DNA from 3 places in the Thiohalobacter thiocyanaticus genome. Region 1 is predicted to be linked to each of the others. Evidence: riboswitches for the same ligand, from Rfam matches in the RefSeq annotation. Region 1 holds a riboswitch; each other region holds the start of a gene.

Region 1 (3,205 bases):
CGGGAGGTCGTGTCCCCAGGCGATATTGCCCGTGGTCTCGTTGCCGAACTCGCTGTGGTGATCGTAGCGCAGGCCCAGGGTCCAGTCGCTCGCCAGGGCGCTGAACTGATGCTGGACGAAGCCGGCACTGTTGTAGATGTTCTCGTCGATGACGCCGTTGCGGTCCTTGCTTGCCTCGTCCACCCAGTAGTCGATACCGGCGGTGAACAGACCGTTGAATACCGTGAGATCGTTCTGCCAGCTCGCACTGCGGCGTTTGGTCTGAATCACGGCCGGCGAGGTCGGGCTGGCGGAATCCGTTTCATCCAGGGCATAGCCCAGGGTCAGGGACTGGCTCCATACCGCAGTCGTCATGTGTTCCAGCTTCAGGCTGGCGGCCTGGTTCCTGTAATCGATGTCGCCGGTGGCGGGGTCGAGTTCATTGGTGCCGTGGGCATGGGTCAGGTTGAAACGCATCGCCAGCCCCGGCATCAGTTCACCGTCCAGTCCAAGCGCAGCATGCAGGTTGTCGTAGCCGTGCTTCTCGCTGGCCTGGTCGAGGGTGCGGATCCCGTCGGTGTCCAGGGCGCCGGCCTGCAGGCTGTAGCGCCAGCGCTTGCCGCCGCCGATGCCGGCCTCGATCTCGCGGGTATCGTCGCCGCCGTAGCCGATGCGCGCGGTCGGTCCCTCGTTCCGGCGGGTGAAGATCTGGATTACGCCGCCCACGGCATCGGAACCGTACAGACTGGCGCGGGGGCCGCGCACGACCTCGATGCGCTCGATCTGGTCCGGACGCAGATTGCCCCAGTTGAAGGTGCCGAGGGTGGCAGAGGCGGCACGCACACCGTCGATCAGTACCAGCACATGATCGGAATTGGTGCCGCGGATGAAGACGGAATCGGTCTTGCCTATGCCACCGCTGGTACTGATGTGAATGCCGGCCTTCGCGCGCAGCAGTTCCACCGTGGACCTGGCCTGGCTGCGCTCGATTTCGTCCCGATCGATGACCGTGACCGAGGCCAGGCTCTGATCGGCGGTCTGTGCCGTCCGGGTTGCGGTAACGATGACCTGGGCCATTTCTTCCGAGTCGGCCGCGGGCGCGGCAGGCGAGATGAATCCGGAAGCGGCCGTGATTGCGGCCGCGAGCGTGTTTCTGAACATCGATTTCTCCCAACGCACGCCCGTCCGCGTGCGGATGATTATTGTGAGTGCATGGCAAGGGAAAGGTGTTGCGTGGGAGAGGTGGATGCCACGCGGGCACCACCCTCCGCAGTGCCACCTGGGATACCTCGGGCCGGTCTCCGGGCTCGCGAGCAGGAAGTATGCTTCCCTGACCTGTCGCCTTCCCACGCGTACGCAGTGGCACTGTGACAGGTCTTGACTCGCCTACCGTTGCGGGGGCAGCGCCGGAATTGAATCCAGGGGATTCGCGCCGGCTTCCCGTTTCACCGCGCTGTGAAGGCGCGGCACCCGAGGCATTTCAAGTGGCCGGAACTTTACGCGGCGGCCGATGGCCGGTCAAGTTGACACGGCCGGCTTGACCTGTTCGTCGGCCGGGGTAGACTGGCATACCAATCGGTATGTTAGGAGTTCGGGCATGAGCCGGAATGCACCCGCGGTTTCACAGAATCCCTTTCTTGCCGCCTTTCGGGGCAGCTTCTACGGCGTGCTGCGCTGGCCCCAGCTGGATGAGCTCTGGCAGCGGCTGCGCGACGATGCCGATGGCGGCTGGTACATCTATGCCGTCGGTGAGACGCCGCCCGGGACCTCAGCCACGGCAGAACAGTTGGCCCGTTTCATCGATGAAGTGGACGTACTGCTGCGCCGTGAGCATGAAGAGGACTACTGCGGCATTGTCTACACCGATTCCTTCGATCAGCCCACCTATGTGAAGATCTTCGATCCCAACAACCTGGGTGTGAGCTGCGGCTTCTCCGACAATCCCCCAAGCCCGGCTGGATCCTGTCCAAGCTCAAGCCCGCGGATCTCGAAGCGGACATGCCCCTGCCCGGCAATCGCCGCCGCTGGTGGCAACGTTTGTTCGGATAGACGGGGATGAACATGGGCTGCGCGGAATTATGTCGTACTGGCTGCGATTGAACGCGAATACATCCCCCCCTTCTTGTCGCTGCCGACCGTTTGATCAGAGTTGCGGAAACCAGAACCGGCCACCATCCGCTGCGACCGACTGCATCGGCCAGGCATAGAGCCGGCTGAGGTTCCCGGTATTGAGCAGCTCGTCGACCGGGCCCTGCAGGCAGGTGCCGTCCGGCATCAGCATCAGGACGTGATTGCAGAAACGGGCGGCCAGATTCACATCGTGCAGCACCAGTAGGGCGGCCTTGTCGCTGTGGTCCAGGCTCCGGCGCACGCGCTGCAGTACATCGAGCTGGCGGCGCAGGTCGAGGTGGTTGGTCGGCTCGTCCAGCAGCAGCAGGGCCGGGTCCTGCACCAGCAGGGTGGCGAAGGCCAGGCGCCGGCGCTCGCCGCCGGACAGGGTCTGGATGTTGCGTTCGGCCAGCGCCAGCAACTCGAGCTCCCCCAGGATCTGATCGACCCGCGCCACTTCCTCGCGCCCCTCCCACTGCCAGCCGCCCAGATGCGGATAGCGTCCCAGCAGGGCGGCCTCGCGCAGCTGCAGGGGAAAGGGGTCGTGATTGTCCTGCGGCATCAGGCCCAGGCGCCGGGCCAGGGGCTTGCGCGCAAAGGATTCGAGCGGCTGTTCGTCGATGAGGATGCGGCCGGTCTCCGGCTGGCGCAGTCGCGCCAGGCAGTGCAGCAGGGTGGTCTTGCCCGAGCCGTTGGGGCCGAGGATGGCCCAGCACTGACCCGGTTCCACCGCCAGGTCCAGGCCCGCGACCAGGCGCCGCGGACCGATATTGATGCCGAGCTGTTCGGCGCGCAGCAGGCTCATGCCGGCTCCGTGGCCCGCGCCTGGCGGGTGAGCAGGTACAGGAACAGCGGCACGCCGAGAAAGGCGGTGACCACGCCCACCGGCAGCTGCTGGGGCGCGAGCAGGGTACGGCCGAGGGTGTCGGCCAGCACCAGCAGACTGCCGCCGGCCAGCGCCGCGGCGGGAATGAGGAAGCGATGGTCGCGGATGCCCAGCAGCCGGATCAGGTGCGGGATCACCAGCCCGACGAAGCCGATGCTGCCCGCCTGACTCACGGCCAGGGCGGTGGCCAGGGCCGCCAGCACATACAGCAGCACCAGGGTGTGGCCGACG
Region 2 (3,205 bases), 590 kb from region 1:
CAGCCGGACTGGGGCGCGAGCTCGGGGGCGGACAGGGCCAGTTCGTCGATGTTGGGATTGCGGAAGCTGCGGGCATAGTTGAGATAGGCGGCAAGGCTGTCGGTGGGCAGCCAGCTCAGGCCGATCTCGCCGGCGTTATTGTGCCAGGTGGTGGTTTCATCCAGCGTGTTCTGCCACTGCGCACCCGCCGGAATGAAAAAGGGAAAGGTGCCGGTATAGAGCTGTACCAGCCTTTCATCCAGCCGCTCGACCCGGAAGCGATCGAGGCGATAGCCGGCACTGAGCAGCCAGGCATCGGCCGGCGCGGCGTCGATAATGATGTGGGCGGCCGCCTCCTCAATGTCTCCGGCGGTGCGCTTACTCTGGTCCGGTACATCGGTGCCGTTCTCGCGCCGGACATAGTCGCTGAAAAAGCCGGTCGCGCCCCAGGCGATGTCCAGCGGCAGCCCGGCCGCTGTGACGGCGACGGTATGCTCGAGGCCGACATGCTGTGAGCGTTCGGAAATCTCGCCCTGCTGATCCTCGATGCTGAGTAGCGGGGTGTAGCCCAGCACATAGGGGTTGTCCCGGTCGCGCACATTGGCGTGCAGGGTGAGGCGCCCGTAGCGGTTCAGGTCGGCGCCCAGCCGTGCCTGATAGCGATGATCGGTGGTTTCGCTGAAGTCGTTCGGCGAGTTGGAGCCTTCGCGGCCCTCCCGTGTCTGGAACGCCGTCTGGCTCACCGGCCCGGGAAAACCGAACCGGTCGTCGTGGTAGCTCGCGCGCAGATCAAGCTCCAGCGCCGGCAGTGGATACAGATTCAGCCGCAGCGCGGCATCGCGTTCGCGGCTGGCGCTGTTGACCCGGTGGCCGTCGCTGTCGGCATGCGCCAGGCTCAGGCGTGCGCGGGCATGGCGTCCGCCCACACTGATATCCGCCGTGGTCGCGTCACTGTCAAATGAACCCCGGGTATATTCAGCATGACCCTGCACTCCGGCCTGCGGCTGGCCGGTGATGATATTGACCACACCGCCGACCGCACCGTCGCCATAGCGCACCCCGTTGGCGCCGCGCAGGATTTCGATACGCTCGATCTGCGACAGCGGAATGCTCGACAGATCCGCACCCGACAGATCGGGCGCATTCAGACGGAAGCCGTCAACCTGGAAAATGACATTGCTGACACTGGTCTCGCCCATGCCGCGGATGTCGATATTGGAATACTTGTTGCCGCCGAAAAAGCTGCGCAGATTGACATTGGCCTCGCGCGACAGCAGTTCGGCCAGATCGGTGGTGGTGGCATTGTCAAGGTCGCGCGCCGTGATGACCGAAACGCTGCGCGGCGTGGCCAGTACAGGTGTATCCGGGGAGGCCGCAGTGACCACGATATCGTCCAGTTCGAACGGCTCGTCCGCGCTGACGGACAGCACCGTCAGGCCGAGACAGAACGCACCGAGTCGGGCCAGGACCGATGCATCATGGACGCTGCATAGTAGTGGAATTATCGACCGCCCGGCATGCCGGGGTCGTCCGGGATTACACATTTGGCCCTCCGCCAGTACACGCATACACGCGCCGCGGAGGACAAATCGGGAGAAAGGCGAAACGCCAGTGCGATTGGCGGGTAGCCTGCCCCTGGCGATACCCTCCGTAGCGCCGAGTGCCGCCGCCTCCGTCATGCGGATGCAGCGTAGTAGGCAGGCCGGTCTCCGGACTTATGGGTAGAGCCGTACGGCTCGACGCTTCGCCTTCCCATGCTTGCGCACAGTGGCCTGGATGAAGCGCCTTGACCCAATTACCGTTGCGGGGGCAGTGCCGGTTTCTCACCGGCTTCCCGTTTCACTGGCAACACTGAACAGCTTGCCAGCACCTGTCTACGGTGTGCACACCTTAGTCATGAATCTGCATGAAGTCAAATCGGGATGGCGTAAAGGACGGGGCAACGCGCATGCACACGCCGCGGTTGCGGCGGCACCGATGGCTGTCCACCCCGGCGCGGCCGGGGGGCTGTCAGGCGGCCTGTCGTTCGCCTGCGGTGCAGCGACGTTCGTTGCAGCGACGCTCGGCATGCGGCCAGGTCTTGCTGCGCCAGTTCAGCGCGCGGCGTTCGTTGTTGGCAATGCGCTTGCAGAACTCGCGCAACTCCAGCGGCTGACCGTTGAGCTTGATCTTGTTGCTGCGCCCCAGCAACCGGTTGGCCGCGGCCGGGGTGCGCACCTGCAGCACAGCATAGCGCTGCACTCCGCCGTGACGGCCGGGCTTGCGGATAATGCGCAGGCGGTGAGCATCCTCATGCCCCAGGCGCAGAGCATCGGCGAGCCGCGCCGTGGTGGCCGACTGGGGCAGATTACCGATGAATAGCATCATGGCTTTCTCCTGAAACCAGGGCCTGTGTTGTTCTTCGACATCCCTGGTAGAGAAAGATTCCTGTCGGGGCTCTGCGGCAGGGCCCATGCTGCCGCCCGCGGGCCTGATGTTGGCCAGGCATCACATTGATCGCCTTCCCGGTTTGATTGTAGGGCCTTTTTCCCGTCCCCGCCAGTCAGTCGCTGCCCGCCAGGTGGCGATCCTTGAGCCGGGCATAATGCCGCGCAGAGTATTCCAGAAACAGGGTTTCCTGTTCGGTCAGCTCCCGCACCGCTTTGGCCGGTCGGCCTACCCACAGCCAGCCCCCGTCCAGCACCTTGCCGGGTGGAACCAGGCTGCCTGCCCCCAGCATGGCCCCGGTCTGGACACGCGCCCCGTCCATGATCATGGAACCCATTCCAATCAGACAGTTATCTTCGATTGTACAGCCGTGCAGCACCACCATGTGGCCCACTGTGACGGCGTGACCGATCTCCAGTGGATGCCCGCCGGGCGCGAACTCGCTGTCGTGGGTGACATGAAGAACAGAGCCATCTTGAATATTGGTGCTGGCCCCTATTTTAATGTGATGAATATCGCCGCGGGCCACCACGTTGGGCCAGAGCGAACTGTCCGCCCCGATCTCCACCTGACCGATGACCAGCGCGGTGGGATCGACGTAGGCGGAGCCATCGATGACAGGGGTGTGGGTCTCGAATGTGCGGATGGGCATGGGTGGGGCAATCCTTCGTAGGCTGTGCTGGCAGACAGTCTATGCAAGCAGGGGGAGTAATGCGACACCCGGCCATCCCGGGGTACTTCGATGCCGGTGCGGTTGCATTGGAGTAGAATGCCGCCTCCATGCTGGAACTGAAGAATC
Region 3 (3,205 bases), 1.5 Mb from region 1:
ATGGCATGAAAGGACACCGCTTCCATGGAGCGGTCGGCAAACTCCACCGCCTCCATCGAGGCATAGGGGATGTCGAGCTGATACAGGGCATCCTGAAACCCCATCAGGCCGAGCCCGACCGGGCGGTGGCGCAGATTGGCGCGTCGCGCCTGCGGGACCGAGTAGTAGTTGTAGTCGATGACGTTGTCGAGCATGCGCATGGCGGTGCCGATGGTGCGTTCGAGCTTGTCCGGATCCAGGCCGTCGGCGCCGACGTGGCGCGCGAGGTTGATGGAGCCGAGATTGCATACCGCGATCTCGTCATCCGAGGTGTTCAGTGTGATCTCGGTGCACAGGTTGGAGGAATGCACGACGCCGACATGCTGCTGCGGCGAGCGCAGGTTGCAGGGGTCCTTGAAGGTCATCCACGGATGACCGGTCTCGAACAGCATGGACAGCATCTTGCGCCACAATTCCACAGCTTGGACCCGGCGCGAGACACGGATCTCGCCGCGCGCGGCCTTCGCTTCGTATTCCGTGTAGCGCTGTTCGAATTCCCGGCCGGTGAGATCGTGCAGATCGGTCACCTCGTCGGGTGAGAAAAGCGTCCACTCGGCCGCCTCGGCCACCCGTTTCATGAACAGGTCGGGGATCCAGTTGGCGGTATTCATGTCATGGGTGCGGCGGCGCTCGTCGCCGGTGTTCTTGCGCAGTTCCAGGAAATCCTCGATGTCGATGTGCCAGGTCTCCAGATAGGCGCATACGGCCCCCTTGCGCTTGCCGCCCTGGTTGACCGCCACCGCGGTGTCGTTGGCGACTTTCAGGAATGGCACCACGCCCTGGCTCTTGCCGTTGGTGCCCTTGATGTGGGCATCCATGCCGCGCACCCGCGTCCAGTCGTTGCCCAGACCGCCGGCGAACTTGGACAGCAGTGCATTGTCGCGGATGCCGGAATAGATACCGTCGAGGTTGTCGGGAAGGGTGGTGAGATAGCAGGAGGAGAGCTGCGGGCGCAGGGTGCCGGAGTTGAACAGGGTCGGGGTGCTGCTCATGAAGTCGAAGCTGGAAAGCAGATCATAGAACTCGATCGCCCGCGCCTCGCGCTCGATCTCGTTGCTGGCCAGGCCCATGGCCACACGCATGAAAAACGCCTGCGGCAGTTCGAAGCGGGTCTTGTCATGGTGTATGAAGTAGCGGTCATAGAGGGTCTGCAGACCCAGATATGTGAACTGCAGATCGCGCTCGGGCTTGAGCGCGGCGCCGAGCCGATCCAGGTCGAAGCGGGTCAGTTCGCTGTCGAGCAGTTCCAGTTCCGCCCCGCGGTGGATGCAGGCCTTGAAGTAGTCGGGATAGCGCGTGGCCATTTCCGCCTGGGTGACCCGGGCGCTGCCGCCGCCTACAAAGCCCAGTGCCTCACGCCGCAGGTTGTCGAGCAGCAGGCGGGCGGCGACGTGGCTGTAGTCGGCTTCGCGATCGATCATCATGCGCCCGGCCATGACCAGTGCCTGGCCGACATCCCGCTCATGCATGCCGTCGAAGAGGTTGCGCCGGGCTTCCTGCAACACCGCGGCCGCGTCCACGTCCGTGAGCCCGGCGGTCGCCTCCTCGATCAGGGTTTCGATGTGGGCCAGGTCGAGCGGCCGGGTGCTGCCGTCATCGAGCGTAACCGTGAGTACGGCCTCGTCCTCGGCCGGCCGGCCCGCGCTCGCTGCGCGCCCGGCGGCGCGTCTTTCGGCCTGCTGATGGCGGTACAGGACATAGGCACGGGCGGTCTTGTGCTCGCTGGCGCGCATCAGCGCCAGTTCGACCTGATCCTGGATGTCCTCGATGTGGACGGTGCCGCTGCCCGGCACGCGTCCGAACAGCGCGTCGATGACCTGGTCGGTCAGTTGCTCGACGGTCTCGTGGACCCGGCTGGAGGCCGCGGCGGTGCCGCCTTCCACGGCCAGGAAGGCCTTGGTCATGGCAATGGCGATCTTGCTGCGGTCGAAGGCGGTGACCTTGCCATTGCGGCGGATGACGCGGTAGCCGGTTGGCGTCGGCGGTTCCGGTTCCGGCCGCCGGGCGGCCGCCGGCGTCGGCGATTCGGTTGCGGTGGTGGTTGTCAGCATGCTCTCCCCCTCTCTGCGTGGTGGCAGTGTGTCGATGACAGCGGGAGACGCGCGGGCGAGGCTGGCGGGCCGGGATCGGGAAATCTGGCGGCTCTGCCACCCTGAGGCCTTGGCGCGAGACCCGGGTGCATGGATTCGTGTGGAATCCACTCCGGCAGGTATTCGGGCTCGGGGGCTCGAACGGCGGTTGCCGTTCACCTGTGCCACGGCTTCCCATCCCGAAGGACAGTGCCTGTGCGTGCTGCACCTGTGGCGTCGTTCCCCCATACCGCTGCGCGACAGCCCCGGATTCTCACCGGGTTCCCTGTTGCCGCAACCACAATATCTAGTGGTCGCACCGGAGGTGAAGCCCAATATAGGAGATAATCGGGCGGGGTTCAAGCGGGTGGCGATCTATCTTTCGGCCGCCGTCGCCAGGGCGATGAAGTCTGCCAGCCAGGGTAGTTCGGCCTCGGTGGTCCGCACGGCCGCGTACATGCGCCCGCCCATGCCTTGCGGGCCCAGCGGCCGGGCCGCCAGGCGATCGGCTTCCAGAGCCGGGCGCAGGACCCAGTCGGGCAGCGCAGCCAGGCCGCGGCGGCTGGCCACCAACTGCAACAGGACGGCGGTCAGTTCGCATTGGCGGACCTGCGCCGGCGTCACACCGGCCGGATCGAGGAAGTGGGTGAAGATATCCAGCCGCTGCTGCGGGACGGGGTAGGTGATGAGTGCCTGGTCGGCCAGGTCCTGCGGGCGGATCCAGTCGCGTTCAACCAGCGGATGGTCGGTCGGCATGGCCAGGAGGGCGCGATAGTCGAACAACGGCTGGAACTCCAGCCTCGGCCGCTCGATGGGGTCGGAGGTGATGACCAGGTCGATGTCGCCATCGATCAGTGCGGGCAGGGCATCGAAGTGGTCCGGCGTGCGGATGTCGATCTCGACTTCCGGCCAGCGCTGGCGGAAGTCCTCCAGCAGTGGCAGCAGCCAGTCGAAGCAGGCATGGCATTCGATGGTGACATAGAGGCGGCCGACTCGGCCGGCAGCGATTCCCAGCAGACTGTGTTCGACCTGCTCCAGCGCCGGCAGGACTTCCTGCGCGAGCGCGAGCACACGTTCGCCGGCCGGAGTGAGGCGGA

The links. Region 1 has a riboswitch for cobalamin ahead of CFK21_RS13550 (TonB-dependent receptor domain-containing protein). Riboswitches for the same ligand answer to the same signal wherever they lie in the genome.
Region 2: it holds a riboswitch for cobalamin, as region 1 does, so the genes downstream of both, CFK21_RS01285 (TonB-dependent receptor) here and CFK21_RS13550 (TonB-dependent receptor domain-containing protein) in region 1, are expected to answer to the same signal.
Region 3: it holds a riboswitch for cobalamin, as region 1 does, so the genes downstream of both, CFK21_RS05575 (ribonucleoside-diphosphate reductase subunit alpha) here and CFK21_RS13550 (TonB-dependent receptor domain-containing protein) in region 1, are expected to answer to the same signal.

What each region holds. Positions count from the first base shown of each region.
Region 1 is NZ_AP018052.1:2,920,731-2,923,935, reverse strand. It holds gene CFK21_RS13550 (TonB-dependent receptor domain-containing protein) at 1-1,140, opposite strand, end outside; cobalamin riboswitch at 1,255-1,468, opposite strand; partial or broken gene CFK21_RS13545 (hypothetical protein) at 1,577-2,028, shown strand; gene CFK21_RS13540 (ABC transporter ATP-binding protein) at 2,123-2,893, opposite strand; gene CFK21_RS13535 (FecCD family ABC transporter permease) at 2,890-3,205, opposite strand, start outside.
Region 2 is NZ_AP018052.1:276,562-279,766, reverse strand. It holds gene CFK21_RS01285 (TonB-dependent receptor) at 1-1,409, opposite strand, end outside; cobalamin riboswitch at 1,663-1,868, opposite strand; gene CFK21_RS01280 (RNA recognition motif domain-containing protein) at 1,990-2,346, opposite strand; gene CFK21_RS01275 (gamma carbonic anhydrase family protein) at 2,522-3,058, opposite strand; gene CFK21_RS01270 (ATP-binding cassette domain-containing protein) at 3,187-3,205, shown strand, end outside.
Region 3 is NZ_AP018052.1:1,178,278-1,181,482, forward strand. It holds gene CFK21_RS05575 (ribonucleoside-diphosphate reductase subunit alpha) at 1-2,087, opposite strand, end outside; cobalamin riboswitch at 2,227-2,447, opposite strand; gene CFK21_RS05580 (LysR family transcriptional regulator) at 2,484-3,205, opposite strand, start outside.